Regions from separate parts of the Lysinibacillus sp. CTST325 genome, predicted to be linked through region 2. Evidence: riboswitches for the same ligand, from Rfam matches in the RefSeq annotation. Region 2 holds a riboswitch; each other region holds the start of a gene.
The links. A riboswitch is a leader RNA that binds a small molecule or an ion and turns the genes downstream of it on or off. The one in region 2 is predicted to bind thiamine pyrophosphate.
Positions count from the first base shown of each region.

Region 1: another riboswitch for thiamine pyrophosphate. It lies ahead of thiM (hydroxyethylthiazole kinase); the one in region 2 lies ahead of thiW (energy coupling factor transporter S component ThiW).
Region 3: another riboswitch for thiamine pyrophosphate. It lies ahead of thiT (energy-coupled thiamine transporter ThiT); the one in region 2 lies ahead of thiW (energy coupling factor transporter S component ThiW).
Region 4: another riboswitch for thiamine pyrophosphate. It lies ahead of ACYQ73_RS06365 (ABC transporter substrate-binding protein); the one in region 2 lies ahead of thiW (energy coupling factor transporter S component ThiW).

Region 1 is NZ_BAAFHO010000006.1:130,836-135,051, forward strand. Features, by position in the region: gene mbcS (acyl-CoA synthetase MbcS) at 255-1,844, opposite strand; TPP riboswitch at 2,074-2,172, shown strand; gene thiM (hydroxyethylthiazole kinase) at 2,262-3,017, shown strand; gene thiD (bifunctional hydroxymethylpyrimidine kinase/phosphomethylpyrimidine kinase) at 3,017-3,841, shown strand; gene thiE (thiamine phosphate synthase) at 3,831-4,216, shown strand, end outside.
Region 2 is NZ_BAAFHO010000001.1:843,428-847,643, forward strand. Features, by position in the region: gene ACYQ73_RS04205 (ABC transporter substrate-binding protein) at 1-297, shown strand, start outside; gene ACYQ73_RS04210 (MFS transporter) at 452-1,648, shown strand; gene ACYQ73_RS04215 (hypothetical protein) at 1,801-1,944, shown strand; TPP riboswitch at 1,947-2,054, shown strand; gene thiW (energy coupling factor transporter S component ThiW) at 2,202-2,702, shown strand; gene ACYQ73_RS04225 (EVE domain-containing protein) at 2,783-3,262, opposite strand; gene ACYQ73_RS04230 (hypothetical protein) at 3,279-3,584, opposite strand; gene ACYQ73_RS04235 (MarR family winged helix-turn-helix transcriptional regulator) at 3,815-4,216, opposite strand, start outside.
Region 3 is NZ_BAAFHO010000014.1:76,559-80,774, forward strand. Features, by position in the region: gene ACYQ73_RS22910 (AAA family ATPase) at 1-1,295, shown strand, start outside; gene ACYQ73_RS22915 (DUF4870 domain-containing protein) at 1,500-1,835, opposite strand; TPP riboswitch at 1,962-2,070, shown strand; gene thiT (energy-coupled thiamine transporter ThiT) at 2,200-2,760, shown strand; gene ACYQ73_RS22925 (hypothetical protein) at 2,773-2,958, opposite strand; gene ACYQ73_RS22930 (hypothetical protein) at 3,011-3,178, shown strand; gene map (type I methionyl aminopeptidase) at 3,329-4,084, shown strand; gene ACYQ73_RS22940 (hypothetical protein) at 4,111-4,216, opposite strand, start outside.
Region 4 is NZ_BAAFHO010000002.1:187,864-192,079, forward strand. Features, by position in the region: gene ACYQ73_RS06355 (MFS transporter) at 1-861, opposite strand, end outside; gene ACYQ73_RS06360 (TetR/AcrR family transcriptional regulator) at 1,036-1,644, opposite strand; TPP riboswitch at 2,051-2,160, shown strand; gene ACYQ73_RS06365 (ABC transporter substrate-binding protein) at 2,334-3,329, shown strand; gene ACYQ73_RS06370 (thiamine-binding protein) at 3,331-3,621, shown strand; gene ACYQ73_RS06375 (ABC transporter permease) at 3,621-4,216, shown strand, end outside.

The DNA.
Region 1 (4,216 bases), on a different contig from region 2:
CTCGGCTCACTCGGGTCTAAATCTATGACGCAAATCTCCAAGGAGTGCCTAGACTCCAAATTCCAATCCACTTATAAACAAGTCACGCGTTTCAACAAATATCAATTCCAAATTTCAGTATCTAACCAATACTATGCAAAAGCTTTAAGCAATTCAACCTATTCAACCTATACTACAGTATCTAATATTAAAAAAAAAATCAAAGTTCATAAAAAAAGCAAGAACTTTGATTTTCGACATTATTTCCTAGGAAATTAACGATGATTAATATAATGAATTTTTTCTTGCTCACGTAATTCGACACGACGAATTTTGCCTGATGTAGTCTTTGGTAGCTCCGTAACAAACTCAATTACACGAGGATATTTATAAGGAGCTGTTAAAGTTTTCACATGGCTTTGTAGTTTTTTAATTAGCGCTTCATCACCAACTACTCCATCAGAGAGCACAACAAATGCCTTTACTAGATTTCCACGAATTACATCTGGACTTGCGACTACGGCAGTTTCTTTTACTGAGGGATGCTTTAATAACGCATCTTCTACCTCAAATGGTCCTATCGTATACCCAGACGAAATAATGACATCATCCCCACGTCCTTCAAACCAAAAATAGCCATTTTCATCTTTATATGCACGATCTCCTGTAATATACCAATCGCCTCTAAATTGTAAATTTGTACGTTCGGGATCGTTTAAATATTTCTTAAATAACGCAGGTGTTTCACAGTGTACAGCAATATCTCCAACTTCTCCAATTGCTGTAGGATTTCCAAAATCATTGATAATTTCAACAGTATTACCCGGAGTAGGTTTCCCCATTGAGCCCATTCTAGCCTCCATCCCTACCATTGTTCCAACAAGTAAGGTATTCTCTGTTTGTCCATAGCCATCACGTACTTGTAAATGAAAGACATCGGAAAATACTTTGATCACTTCACTATTTAAAGGTTCACCCGCTGACACAGCCTGACGTACTGTACTTAAATTGAAGTCTTGTAAATTTTCAAGACCTGCCATAAATCTGTATTCGGTCGGTGTGCAACACAAAATATTAATATTGAATTTTTCAAGCAATGCAAGATATGTTGCCGCATCAAAGTGACCTTTGTAAACAAATGCTGTTGCACCACTTCCTAAAGTAGCAAGGAACGGACTCCAAATCCATTTTTGCCATCCTGGTGCTGCTGTAGCCCAAACAATGTCACCTTCTTGTACTCCTAACCAATTTGGAGCAGTAGTTCGCAAGTGCGCATAACCCCAGCTATGTGTATGAACCGCTGCTTTTGGATTGCCTGTTGTACCACTCGTATAAGCTAAAAATGCAATGTCTGTACTCTTAGTCGGTGTAGAACTTATGTAAGTCGTAGGTTGATTTTGCATTTTTTCAAGCAACGGCTGCCAAGGTTCATGTGCATGACCAATGACAAATTGCTGTATTTCTTGTAAATTTCCCACATTATCGAATTGTTCAATATAAGGCTCAAATGCAACAACGCCTTTTGCATCGGCATGATTGATTCGATATTCAATATCCTTAGTTCTCAACATTTCTGAGCTAGGTATAATGGTTAAGCCTGCCTTTAAGGCAGCAATATAAACGATATACGCTTCAACTGATCTTGGCACCATAACTAAAATAACATCACCTTTTTTTAAACCTTGAGATGTAAATACATGTGCTGCCTGGTTCGCCTTTTCAAGTAAAGCTTGATATGTTAAGTACTGAATTTCCTCATCTTCGTTATAAACTAATAATGCATTTTTAGTAGAATCCTGTGCATATTTTTCAATTTCCTCTGAAATGTTATACCATTCTGGTGCGATTAAATCTTCTCTTTTCATGGCAAATGCCCCCTCTATTACGCTCATTATAAAACTCAATTTTTATCATTTTCAATGGAATTCACTCCAATTCATTAAAGTCGTGACAACTATCATGCTCTGCTATATGGCATCAGTCACGTATTGGTGCTATCACTTTCGACTTAGCTTTAGTGCCGTTTTCACAATGAAGAAAAAAACTCCCTATTGAACACGAGTGAATAATATGGTACATTTTGGTCAACTAAAAGCAAGATTGCAGGGGGACTCATTTAGAGTTGAGAAGGTAAAACCTGACCCTTTGAACCTGTTAGTTAATACTGACGTAGGGAGCAATTCACATCTATTTACTGATGAAAGGCTCTTTTGCGTGTTTTTTTCTACACGACAAAGAGCCTTTTTTGCACGCTTACGTCCATCCAACAAGGAGGACTTCAATTGGTATTTCATACTATCCGTAAACAAAACCCACTTATTCATTGCATTACTAATTATGTTGTGGCTAATTTTCAAGCTAACGGCTTATTAGCAATAGGCGCTTCACCAGTTATGGCTGATGATAGTCATGAGGTGGAAGAAATGGTCGCAATTGCCTCAGGCTTATTGATAAATATCGGTACCCTTAATGAGCGAATGAAAGAATCAATGTTACTTGCTGGAAAAAAAGCAAATGTTCTTGGCATTCCCGTTATTTTAGATCCTGTTGCTGCAGGTGCAACAACTTATCGGAAACAAACGGTACAACAATTACTCGAGGAAATAAATTTTGCGGCTATTCGTTGTAATATCGGAGAGCTTGCAGCTATAGCCGATGTAGAATGGCAACAAAAAGGCGTAGATAGTGGTAGTGGTTCAATTTCTTTAGAAGTTGAGGCACAAAAAGTAGCTCAACTCTACAATTGTATCGTTATTGTGACCGGTGAAAAGGATTTTATTACTGATGGCGAACATCAGCAATGGGTTACAGGTGGACATTCACAAATGACAGAAGTTACTGGAACAGGTTGCTTATTGAGTGCAATTTGTTGTGCTTCCTACGTCGCGGGAAATAAACCATTTGACCAAATAATAGAAACATTATCGCTTTATAAAAAAGTGGCAGAACAAGCTGCTTCTTCTACTCCATACATTGGCGATTTTCAAATTGCAGTATTGAATGAACTACATCGCCTTTCCAAGAGTGGTGAACAATGATGCATATTGTAACGACAATTGCTGGTTCTGATAGTGGTGGTGGTGCAGGTATACAGGCTGATTTAAAAACATTTCAGGAATTAAAGGTGTTTGGAACGTCTGTTATTACAGCTTTAACTGCTCAGAATACACTTGGTGTATCGGATGTCTTACCAATTGAAGTTAGTTTTGTTGAGAAACAACTTCAAGCGCTAGTCGAGGATTTTTCAATAAGTGCTGTTAAAACCGGAATGCTGTTTTCCTCGGAAATAATTCAATCAATTGCACAGATTTTAGCTGAAATAAATATTCCGCTTATTGTAGATCCTGTCATGATTGCAAAAGGTGGCGAAAGCTTATTACAGCAAGAAGCAATTGAGGCATTACGCAGTTGTTTGCTACCTTTAGCAACAATCGTAACACCGAACATTCCTGAGGCAGAAACCCTTTCTGGAAGGAAAATCAATTCTTTAACAGATATTAAAGAAGCAGCTAAAATCTTATTACAAATGGGCGTTCAATGTGTCATTATTAAAGGCGGTCATTTAGAGGATAAATGTTATGCTACTGATTATGTATTTTTCCAAGATGGTCGTTCATTTTCCATGCAGTCCTCTCGTATTGCAACAAAAAATACGCATGGTACAGGCTGTACGTTTTCCGCTGCATTAACTGCTTTTCTTGGTCGCGGACTACCTTTAGAAGAAGCGATTGAGGAAGCTAAAAAATTTATTCAATTAGCAATAACTCATGATTTATCTATTGGCAAGGGCCATGGTCCTACAAATCATTTTGCTTATCAAAACTTGAAGAATTCCTGCGAGGTGATCATTCATGAAACGTGACGATCTACAGCTATATTTTATAATGGGTACAAGTAATGTTTTCAAACAAGAACCATTAAACGTTTTAGAGGAAGCTCTGCAATCTGGAATTACTATGTTTCAATATCGTGAAAAAGGACCAAATACACTAACTGGGCAAGCCTATGAAGATTTTGCTCGCAAATGTCAAAAGCTCTGTCACCAGTATCATGTTCCGTTTATCGTCAACGATGATGTCGAACTGGCTATAAAGCTTAGAGCGGACGGTGTTCATATTGGGCAAGAGGATTTTCCTGTGTCGATGGTACGTAAAAAAATTGGCAACATGATTTTAGGTGTTTCTGTTCATTCACAAGCTGAATTACAAACTGCTCTACAATATGGTGCTGATTATGT
Region 2 (4,216 bases):
AACTTATGGTTTGACAATATGGTTATCCCAAAAACATCAAAAAATATTGATGGTGCACATGCCTTCATTAATTTTATGTTGAAAGCTGAATCAGGTGCTCAAAACGCTGATTATGTAGGCTATTCTACCCCTAATATTGCAGCGATGAAATTAATGGATAAAGAAGTTGTATCTGATAAGCGCTTCTATCCTTCTGAAGAACAGCGTAAAACATTAGAAGTTTATAAAAACTTAGGCCCTGATTATTTAGGTAAATACAATGAGCTGTTTTTAGAATTTAAAATGAGTATTCGATAAACCATTTGAAGCTGTTCTCGAGTTAATTGAGAACAGCTTTTTGGTTGTATAGCTGGAAATAAGCTTCGGGGTCTATTTCAGACTTATAGTCAATAGCAAACGTACAAGCCTTGTGGTAGACTGTAGTATATTTGATTAAAGAAGGGGGTATTCGATGACCCAGCAGAAGTCTAATAAGGCGGCTTTGTATATTTTAATGTTTAATATGTTTATCGCAATGGGGAGTATCGGAATTATTATTCCTGTCATGCCTGAGTATTTAAAACTATTTGGTGCTGCAGGACAAATACTTGGCATGTTGATTGCAACGTTCGCCTTAGCACAATTCGTATTTTCTCCAATTGCTGGGAATCTTTCCGATCAATACGGTCGTAAAAATCTCATTATTTTCGGCCTTATCGTAACAGGACTTGCACAAATTGGATTCGGACTTTCTACAGATGTGTGGATGCTCTTCTTGGCACGCTTTTTAGGTGGCCTTGGATCTGCATTTGTGGCACCTCCTATAATGGCATTTGTGGCTGACGTCACAACGTACGAGGAACGAGGAAAAGGCATGGGGATGATAGGGGCAGCAATGTCCTTTGGTTTTATGATTGGACCAGGTATCGGTGGATTCCTCTCAAAAGTTAGTTTGCATTTCCCATTTTATACTGCTGGATGTGCAGCTATCTTAGCAGCTATTTTATCGTTCTTTTTATTACCTGCTACAAAACCGAACACAGCGAAAAAAGCGCAGAAGCAGGATAATCTTGCAAAGCAGATGGCCCGTTCAGTCCGAATGCCTTATTTTGTCATGCTAGTTATCATGCTTGTATTCTCTTTCGGGATTGCTAACTTCCAAACAACATTATCATTATTTGTTACAGATAAGTTTAATTACACACCTACTGATATCGCCATCATATTAGTTGTGGGTGGCGCTTTTGGTGTTGTTGTGCAGATGTTTGTTATTACACCGCTGTTTAATCGCTTCGGCGAAATGAAAGTAGTGTTAGTCAATTTATTTATTGCAGCCATTTCGATTTTCTTAATATTATTCGCATCTGGCTTTGCCCTTATTTTAATTGTAGCGACCATCTTCTCTACAGCTACGACATTGATTCGTCCAGCTGTCAACACACTGATTTCAAAGCTTGCTGAAAATGAACAAGGCTTTGCAGCAGGTCTGAACAATGCATATATGAGTCTTGGTAATATGATTGGTCCAGCTCTAGCAGGTATATTATTCGATTGGAATATGAACAGTCCTTATATATTCGGGTCTATTATTTTAATGGCTTGTTTCTTCCTTGCCCTAATTTGGACAATGAAAAAAGCACCACACCTTATGCATCCTGATACAAAATAGTCTGAAAAGTTATTGACTATTTTTAGTAGTATGCTACATTATTTATGAGAAAAACTAACAAATCAATTTCGCCTTGGCGTAATTGCGTCCGGATTTTGAATTGTGCGAGCACAATTCATTCCTTTCAAAATCCGTGACATCCGCCGGAGGCTTTGGGCCAACGTGATGTTGGTCACTCAGTCGTTGCCACAGGACGTGGCGATCTTAGACTGAGTTCCTCTATTTCAGCGGATGTCTTTTGTACCGAAAGCATAGCGACAGGTACAGATGTTTGGACACCTGCTGAAAGAAGTTAAATTCTTACCACTAGGGGAGTCTTTAAAAGGCTGAGACGTATATGATCATATACGGACCCTTTGAACCTGATCTAGTTCACACTAGCGGAGGGAAGTGGCGACACTTGCTTTTTGTTATGTAAATGCAGGGCCGCTTCCTATTGTTTTTAGGAAGCGGCTTTTTCACGTTTTAGCGGCGGTACTCCCTTGTTTACCGGCGGAACTCTCCAGTTTAGCGGCGATAACTATAAAATTCACATTTCAAAGGAGTGGAAATTATGTCAATTCGAAAATTAACAATCATGGCCTTATTAGTAGCAATTGCCGTAGCAGGCTCTACCTTCGTTTCAATACCAACGGGAATTGCGCGTGCCTACCCTGTCCAGCATGCCATTAATGTTATCGGTGCTATCATTCTTGGACCAGTGCCTACTGTTATGGTCGCCTTTGTCACAGCCATTATTCGTATTTTAACAGGCACAGGCTCATTATTAGCTATACCTGGCAGTGTTATTGGCGCTCTGTGTGCAGCTCTTGCCTATAAATACAGTGGCAAGCAATGGCTAGCAGGTGTCGGTGAAATGTTTGGCACAGGTATTATTGCGTCATTTATTGCAGTACCTTACGCACATTTATTAATGGGGACATCCGTTGCTGCTTTATTTTTCATGCCAGCTTTTTTAACATCAAGTACTATTGGTGCAATGTTAGGCATCGTCGTTGCTAGCAATTTACGTAAGACAGTATTTGTAACTAACCTTAACACTCAGCTTAAATAACTTGATTTACAGCAATTTAAAAACGTTACTTCCTTAATGACAATTAATCAAGAAAGTAACGTTTTTTGTTCCAAACAAATTCACCCATACTTCAATGGTAATCCCATTTCATGAGCAATTAATAAAAAGTCTTTTTTGCTTATTTCAAAATGACCGAATCTGAATTTATAGCCATATTTCGATTTATCCTCTACAAATTCTAAATAATCTAAGATTCTTTTTATTGGCACAGCTTTTGCTTCTTTATAAAAGTCTATATCTCTTCTAAAAGGAATAAAATTTTCCGCCATTTGGAACTCGTATACTCGTTCGTCCTTTACTCTTCCAATTGCGGTAAATGCTCTAACAGGCTCATTGTCTTCTAGACTTTTTTTAGGAGAATAATAAATGATCCAATCTCCTTTTGTCATTCGTTTCAAAGGTCTTTCTTTACCATGGCATAACTGGCCGAATCCTCCCTCAACCCCTTTTTGCACATGATTAAGAGATACCACGCCAATCCAATATTTCGTCTCCCTTTCAGCCACAGGAAGTGGATTATTATTAGGATATAATGACATAAGCTTCCGTCCCCTTTTATTTTGGAATCATCGCCAACGATTTTATTTTTTCCTTTTCAAGAATCAACCTTTCTTCCAAAATCACTGGGTTTGGCAAACCATCCCAAGTAGTTGAAACTGTAGCAATACATTCTGTATCATCACCTTCAATATTTTGGATAGTTAATTTAAAGCCTTTTGGCATAGGTGACGTGTAAAAGTTTTGTATTTCTTTTCTTCCTTTAAAAATTTCACCTTTAAAATTTTTTAATTCTCCATGATCTGCATACATATCAGATAAATCTTGGCCCTCTTCTTGCGCTCTTCTTAAATACTCCTTCATAACCTCTACAGCTTTCATTTCTCATCACTCTTTCTTTTTTATTAATAAGATTATCAATTATGCCTCGGCATAATTAACTTCCGGATTAGGCTTTGTGCTTAGGCCTGCAAATGTTTTTTGTGCGAAAGCGAAGCGACAGCACGAAGTTGGTCACTCAGTCGTTGCCACAGGACGTGGCGTTCTTAGACTGAGTTCCTCTATTTCAGCAGGTTGCCGAAAGAAGTTAAACCCTATTCACGATTTTCATATACTTTTGTCAAAATGCTTTTCAATTGCTCTTTTTCTTCCAATGAAAGTACATTTAAAACTTCATTCTCAGAAATCGAAAGGGTCTTCAACAATTCTTCTGCCAAATTTTCACCCTGTTCCGTAAGGCATATTAAATTCTCTCTTCTATTTTCTGGATTTTTCTCCCTATAAACATACTTTCTTTCTTCTAGACCATCGATAAAAAAGCGGACACTATTTTTATCCAACTTTAATATCTGCCCTATTTGAATTTGACTAAGCTTTTTTTCTTTTACAGCAATCATGATCCCGACTTCTCTAGATTTCATTTGAAATTTTTCGCTAATATATTTTTCGAGATTTCCCTCCAAATCCTCTGCTAATTTAAAACTTAGAAAACCAAA
Region 3 (4,216 bases), on a different contig from region 2:
CCTTGCAAAACGTAGAGCAACAAATAACAATCTTAAAAGTAGTGAGCAATCAATTATCTGATGTACGCATGCAACAAAAGGATCATCGTGCACGACTGGAGCAGCTACAAGAAAAGCAAATAAAACTAGAACAATATTTAGTTGAAAAGACGAAGGAATTAACTAAACAACAAGCAATTGTGGAAGAGCAGCAAAAGCATATTCCAGAAAATCTTACGACACTACAAGCGTTGAAGCAGGCGATTGCTGATAAAAGTTCACAAAAGGTTGCATTACAAACTGCATGGAATCTTAGTCAACAAAACCTGCAGTTCGCCAAGGAAGCAGCAAATAATGCTAGAATGAACGTAGAAATAGCGAAACAGGCTTTTGAGGAATTAAAGCTGAAAATGGATGAAAAGCGTGAGCAATTTTCAGTAAGTATGACGGAAGCAGGCTTTGAAAGCTATGATGAATTTGCTACTGGGAAGCGTAGTGTGTTGCAAATAGAAGCTTTACGGAAGGCTTGCAATGATTATGCATTGCAAATCCACACATTACAGGTACAAATTACTGAGGGAGCGAAGCATCTTCAAGGACAAGAGAAGCAAGATTTAACGGTAATGGAAGAAAAGTTAGAAATGCTTCGTGTCACATATGAGAAAGCCTTCAAAGTATTGCAACAGATGGAAGGATTTGCGAAGGCTTGTGCAGATTTTATCAAAAAAGTTGAGGAGACCGAACAGGAGATTCGTTTACTTGAAAAAGAGGCGGGACGAGTGAAAGAGCTCTATGCAATGTTAAATGGACAGAATGTGAAAAAGCTGTCTTTTGAGCGTTATATTCAAATCAATTATTTAGATAAAATTACAGAGGCAGCGAATATCCGGCTTTATCATTTATCCAACGGTCAATTTGAGCTACGACGTTCAGATCGTTTAGAAAAGCATGCCAAGCAAAGTGGGCTTGGACTAGATGTGTATGATGCTTATACAGATCAATTACGAGATGTGAAAACATTATCAGGGGGAGAAAAGTTTAATGCGTCTTTAAGTCTTGCCCTTGGGATGGCAGATGTCATTCAAAGCTTTCAAGGTAATATCCGCATTGAAACGATGTTTATTGATGAGGGCTTCGGTTCTCTCGATGAAGAAGCATTAAATAAGGCGATTGATACGCTTATTGATTTACAAGATTCCGGACGCATGATTGGAGTCATTTCACACGTTGCAGAGTTAAAAGCTACAATGCCTGCTGTGTTGCATGTCGAAAAAGCAATGAACGGTCATAGTCAAACATATTTTGAAGTGAAATAACAAAGAGGCGTATCTCCGTTATATGGAAATACGCCTTTTGTTATTTTTTAGTTACGTTAGGATTTGTTCCTTTTTTTGCAGCGATTACTTTTTTGACAATCGGGATAACGATAGGTGCTAATTTTACAGCGGTTTTAACAACTTTAGATACTTTCACAAAATAACAGCTCCTTAAGTACTGTCTGTTCAAGGTTGAAATGAAACTTATCGGATGACGCGAACAGCTTGAATAATATTCCAAATAACGACTCCTAATGAAGCGAGAATGTAAATTGCGAATGAAACAAACCAAATGATAAGAAAATTATTACTATCTGAATTTGGATCAAAATTGGTGTTGAATGATAAAGTTGAGAAAATAAAGACTGCAAATAATACTATTCCGAATACGACTGGAATTAAATGTGAAATAAGTGCTCGAATAGAGTGACTCTTTACCGCACTATCTTTAGAAACGAAGTAAACGACTAATGGCACAATAAAGGGTGCGAAAAAAACACTGAGATAACTAAAGGCAGATAAAATTTTTTGGTTCTCCATAGTTGTACCTCCTTTTTTAATATTTACGCATGAAAAGCAGTAAAGTTTCAAAAAAAATAATGTGGAAGAGGTTGTAATCGTAACAGTGTTTGCGTACAATGAGGTTGTTCAATTAAATTAAGATGTAACGACCACAAGGGGAGCTGATGATGTCAGCTGAGACTGGGCACGTAATGCCTTGACTCTTCGAACCTGTAAGTTAACACTTGCGTAGGGATTGTGGATAGAAACCGACACTTTTACGATGTGAGGCTCTGTCCTGGCATCGTTTTTTATCTTTATTGATGCCAGATAGGGACATATTTGCCAACTGATTTCTATTCCTGCTCTTGTATCCTACATCGGAACAAAGGAGAGAATATTTATGGACAATAAAAAACTTTTAATGCTTGTGGAAATTGCGATATTCGCAGCGATTGGCCTTGTGTTAGATCAGGTTTCCTTTAAAGTATGGGCACAAGGTGGCTCTGTTAGTCTAGTGATGGTGCCAATAATTTTAATAGCATTCCGCTGGGGCCTTATTCCTGGTCTGACAACGGGATTACTTATTGGTGTTATGCAAACAATGTTTGGTGCCTATATTATACATTGGCTACAAGGATTACTTGATTATGGCGTTGCCTTTACAGTAGTAGGCTTGGCGGCCGTTGTTCGCCGACCAGTGCTCGATGCTGCCAAAGATTTAAACAAAAAGAAAATGGCGCTTTATATTATTGTAGGAACGGTTTTAGCAGGCTTTTTACGTTATGCAGCACATACCATTGCGGGCGCTGTATTTTTCTCAGAGTATGCTGGCGATCAAAATGCGTGGATTTATTCAATCATCTATAATGGAACATATATGCTACCAGCAACGATTTTAACAGCAATTGTCGGTGTTCTGCTATTTACGGCAGCACCTCAATTAATGCAACGAAAATCATAACGATTATGCCCTTCACATGAGTGGAGGGTTTTTGTTTCTTAAATCCTCACCATAACGTGAGGTTGATTTCCGTTCCGGCTGGGCGCTTTGCCGCTGCCGCTTCGCTTTCGCGCAGATAAAACAATTGCCGCTGCCGCTTCGCTTTCGCGCAGATAAAACAATTGCCGCTGCCGCTTCGCTTTCGCGCAGATAAAACAATTGTTGCTGACGCTTCGCTTTCGCACAGAGCAAAGCTTCCTGGGGGCGTCCGATGAGCCGCTTGGGCCAACACGATGTTGGTCACGAAGGCGTTATCACAGGATGTGATGCTCTTAGCCTTCGTTCCCCTATTTGCTCGCTCCAGGGTCTCATCTGTGACGCTAATCCCCAAGGTGTCGCCCAGCCTCCACTCCAATCAACTTATATACATACGTTTTAAGGAATGTTATTCCCAACCTTTTGATGAGGAGCCTGTTTTTCAGCACTTTACAATTTATGATGGCATATAATATTTAAAGCGTTTAGCGTTTTAAGCATAGAAAGTTATGTTATATTAAGTAGTAGACATTAGATGAAAGGGACGTTAAAAATGATTGTAAAAACGCAAGAAGAGATTGAAGCATTTAAAAAAATCGGCCGTATTTGTGCTGAAATTCGTGAGGCAATGAAGGCTGCTACAAAACCAGGTGTAACAACACTTGAATTAGATGAAATTGCAGGTCGTATGTTTGCTGAAGCAGGAGCAATTTCTGGACCTAAAGGGGAGTATGATTTCCCAGGATACACATGTATTAGTGTGAATGAGGAAGTCGCACATGGTATTCCAGGTAAACGTGTGATTAACGAGGGAGATATCGTAAATATAGACGTATCTGGGTCACTAAATGGCTACTTTGCTGATACGGGCATTTCATTTGTAGTTGGTGAAGGCTATGAGGATAAAGAAAAGCTATGTAGCGTAGCTAAAAGTGCTTTCGACCGTGCGATGACAAAAGTAAAAGCTGGATCAAAATTAAACCAAATCGGTAAAGCTGTTGAGCGTGAGGCATATGCCAATGATTTAACAGTGATTATGAACCTAACAGGTCATGGTTTAGGTCGTTCTTTACACGATGAGCCAAATCATATTTTAAACTACTATGATGCTTGGGATTCTACAATTATGAAAGAAGGCATGGTGCTTGCAGTCGAGCCATTTATCTCAGCGAAAGCGGAGCATATTGTAGAGTCTGGTGATGGTTGGACATTCGTTACGCCAGACAAATCATTAGTTGCTCAAATCGAGCATTCAATTATCGTTACTAAAGACAAACCAATTATTTTAACTTCTCTAGATGAACAATAAAAAAGCTAAAAATCCTGCTAACCAATTTATTTTTGGTGGGCAGGATTTTTTTTAATAAATAATATACCGACAAGTAGCACTCCGCATAAAAACAAGGCTGCAGTTGACACAAGTAGCTCATCAAAACCATTA
Region 4 (4,216 bases), on a different contig from region 2:
TGATAGGAGAACTACAAGAATAGTATTCTCTGTTCGGAGAAATCCAAGCATTTTAGTGCCGTCTACGATGAAATCTATGCCAAACAATGAAGCTGACTGTTGGGGTATATCTTTTTCAAGGCGAATCCCAATATAGTTGGATAAAGACTGTTCCAATGTAAAGATCAAGATTGCTCCTAAAATATAAAACATAAACAGCTTATCTTTTAAAACGGTTGAGTAAGTTTGAAACAACTCTACTGGTAAAAATTTTTTCTTATGAAGAGAAGACTTAGGTGAAGGTTCTGGTGAATAGGTTTCTGAGATGAAGAAAATAGTCACGAATACAGATAATAAAGAGATAAGTGAAATCCCAATAAATAGTTCAAATAAGTAGTTTTTAAAAAGAAATGCCCCCATGATTCCTCCAATTGCGGTTGATAAATTTCCCAACCAGTAGCTAATTGTAAATACAAGCTTTCTCGATTCGGAATTAGTAACATCAATCATCATAGCTTGTGCGGCTGGCTGAAACATCCCTCCGCAAAACATAGTGATGATGAAGAATGCCGCAGAAATATAAGGAAGGTTAAACCAAGGAGAATTACAAAGTGCTATAAACAGATACGAAAGTAATAAACCAATTTCAGTATAAATCATTATTTTTTTTCGCCCAATTTTATCTGAAACATGTCCTCCGATAACCCCTCCAATAACTCCGCTAATCACTATTATTATAAGAATAATACCCGTTTTAGTAGCTCCGATATTTTGAGTAAAATAAATTGCCAGAAAAGGTATAACAGCCATAGAAATAAGACCGCCTAGAAATTGCATGACTAGGCGAAGTTTGATGTTGGGATGGATATCTCTCAATTTCATATAATCACTCCTAAATATATTAAATATGAACTATTTCCGATAGAATCTTCAGGTGTCTCAGTTGGGGGTTATCTATTGATTATCCTATTAGGAAGTGTCTCTTTGACTCTCTTTTATGTTTAACTTGTTTAACCTTATTATCTACAAGTGATGGCCGGGCAAAGGGGGAGGAGCTTATTTATTAGCGATAGGCCCAAATAATCTCAGTGCTTGTCTCGATATATCCTTCCGCGTCTCGTTTGTATATTCATCAATAAACGTTAAACGCATTCCGTTTAAGATGGATAAGTATGATTCAGCAATTAATGAAGGTGATTCTTCATAAAAGGAACCAAGCCTTTGTCCTGATTCAATAATCGGATAAATAGAGGCCTTAAATAATTTTGCAAAATCATCTAGTTCTTTATAAAGCTTCGGAAACCGTTCAGGTCTTGCAAGAACCTGCTGAATTAGGCGTAGAAATTCAATTCTCATTGCAAAAAGTTGTACATGACAATCTATCATTTCCTTAATAACTGTAAGAGGCTCACCTTTAAAGTGTTTTTCTATCTCGATAAAATACGGTTTGATTTCTTCCAAGGGTTCCAAAATAGCTACTTCATAAAGTACTTCTTTTGAATCAAAATATGTAAATACGGTACCAAAACTAACACCAGCTTCCTTTGCTATTTCGGCAACTTTTGTCTCTGCAAAACCATTCTCACTATATAATTTAATGGCGGCGTTCAGGATAGTAGATCTTTTTCTTTTCTTTTTTTCATCATTAGTAAGTTTAGTCTCCATTTAGATATTCCTTTCATAATAAATGATTGATTAATCAATCAAATTTTATTGTAATTTGTTTCCATTGTCAATATATTGATGGGATTTTTTGAATTTTATAGTTAGCTATAATGGAATTCCTTAAATGAAGGGATATTATTCTTTAAAATTGAGTCTTTAAAAAAAGTAGAACTGACATTTTAAGCATGAAGCCTCTATTTCAATGGAGTCTGAAAATATTATCTAGCTCTCCTAAAGTACGTTTTACAAAGGAAGCGCCATAGCAGTTATTTGGTGTGAATGAAAAATATATTTCAAAAAAAGGATTAGAAATAAGGCTATAAAATAATAATTCAGCGCTATTTGCAAACAGAGCCTTGTCATTTCCAAATAGATATGGGTATAATAATCACGAAAAGTTCATATGGAAAGAATGTAGGGGGGCTGGTGTTGCCAGCTGAGATTGTGTCCGATAGACGCTAACCCTTTGAACCTGATTTGGCTCGTACCAGCGTAGGGAACATCTATTCAAAAAGTAAAAGTTTTTGATATTGATAACAAAACGTCTGGGAGGAATCCTAGGCGTTTTTTATGTTTTCAGACTTTTGTTGCATGCACATACCTTACGTGTAAACAGACCGTGAATGGTTTCTTCTTGTAAAAACATTCATTCATGAACACTTTCACACTACTTACTTGGAGGATTCAGCATGAAAAAATGGTTATTGGTCCTTATGGCTGCACTTTTAACTTTAGTGGGCTGTAGCGAAAAAGAGACTAAAAAGGATAATAAGGGATTAACGAAAGTATCAGTTGTTCTTGATTGGACACCGAATACAAATCATACAGGTTTATATGTAGCGAAAAAACTTGGCTACTTTAAGGAACGGGGCTTAGATGTCGATATTTTATTACCTGGCGAAGCGGGTGCAGATCAGCTTGTGGCGTCTGGGAAGGCTCAGTTTGGCGTCAGCTATCAGGAAGGGATTACACAGGCACGTGTGCAAGATGTACCTTTAGTATCGATCGCGGCGATTATTCAACATAATACTTCTGGCTTCGCGTCCATTGCATCCAAAGGCATCACGTCACCTAAGGATTTTGAAGGTAAAACATACGGTGGCTGGGGTGCACCACTTGAAAAGGCAGTACTGCAATCACTAATGCAATCAAAAAAGGCAGATATTAATAAGTTAGATATTGTCAATGCAGGCGATTTAGACTTCTTCACAATGATGAAAAAAGATATTGATTTTGCGTGGATTTATTATGCTTGGACAGGTATTGAAGCCGAACTGCGTGGCGAAAAACTAAACATGCTATATTTAACAGATTATAGTGATCAGTTAGATTATTACACACCTGTACTCGCTACAAATGAAAAAATGATTAAGGATGATCCTGAGACGGTAAAAGCATTTGTCGCTGCTGCAGCAAAGGGCTATGAATATGCGATCAGTCACCCGAATGAAGCGGCTGATATTTTACTAGAAGCGGTACCTGATTTAGATAAGAACCTTGTCCATAAAAGTCAGGAATGGCTAGCGGATAAGTATCAAGACGACGCTGCACAATGGGGCGAGCAAAAGCTATCTGTTTGGGAAAACTACGCGAAATGGATGACAGACAACAAAGTTTTAGAGGGCGAATTTAACGCAAAACAAGCATTTACAAACGACTTTTTACCAAAAAAGGAGACGAAGTAGTATGGCAAACTCATTAATAAGTGTACAAATTATCCCGAAAACTGAAAAATATGAAGATGTGATCCCATTTGTCGATGCAGCGATTGCGGTTATCGACGCATCAGGGGTGAAATATGAAGTTCATCCGTTAGAAACGACAATGGAGGGTGAGCTATCGACTTTACTACAAATCATTGAAAAAATGAATGACAAGATGATTGAACTTGGCGCGATCAATGTCATTACGCAGGTGAAAATTTTATATCAGCCATCAGGTATTACAATGGATACGTTAACGGAGAAATACCAGTGATGAAGCAAGCTGTTAAACAAGGAAGGACGATAATTTTTATCGCCTTCCTCTTATTCATATGGGAACTAATTGTTCGTTTTGCAGATGTGCCACATTGGCTATTGCCTACACCAAGTGCCATTTTGAAAGAAGGCTTTCAAACGTATGAGACATTTGTGCCGCATGCGTTAGCGACTGTTCAGTTAGCACTTCTAGGACTTGCCATTGGAATATTGTGCGGGTTAACTGTTGCCGTGCTATTACATCGTTTTACGTTTGTGCGGGAGCTATTTTATCCTATTCTTATTATGTCACAAAATGTCCCTGTGCTCGTCCTAGCACCGCTCTTAATCATTTGGTTTGGCTTTGGTTTATTGCCAAAGCTCATTATTATTTGTCTTGTGTGCTTTTTCCCAATTGTTATTTCAGCAATGGATGGCTTCCGTCAAACCTCACCTGAGCTGAAGCATTATTTCCAAATGATTGGGGCAACGAAAGCACAAACCTTTTGGAAGCTTGAATGGCCCTATGCGTACCCAGCGATTTTTTCAGGCATTAAGATTGCGGCAACGTATAGCGTTATGGGGGCTGTCATAGCGGAATGGTTAGGTGCGAA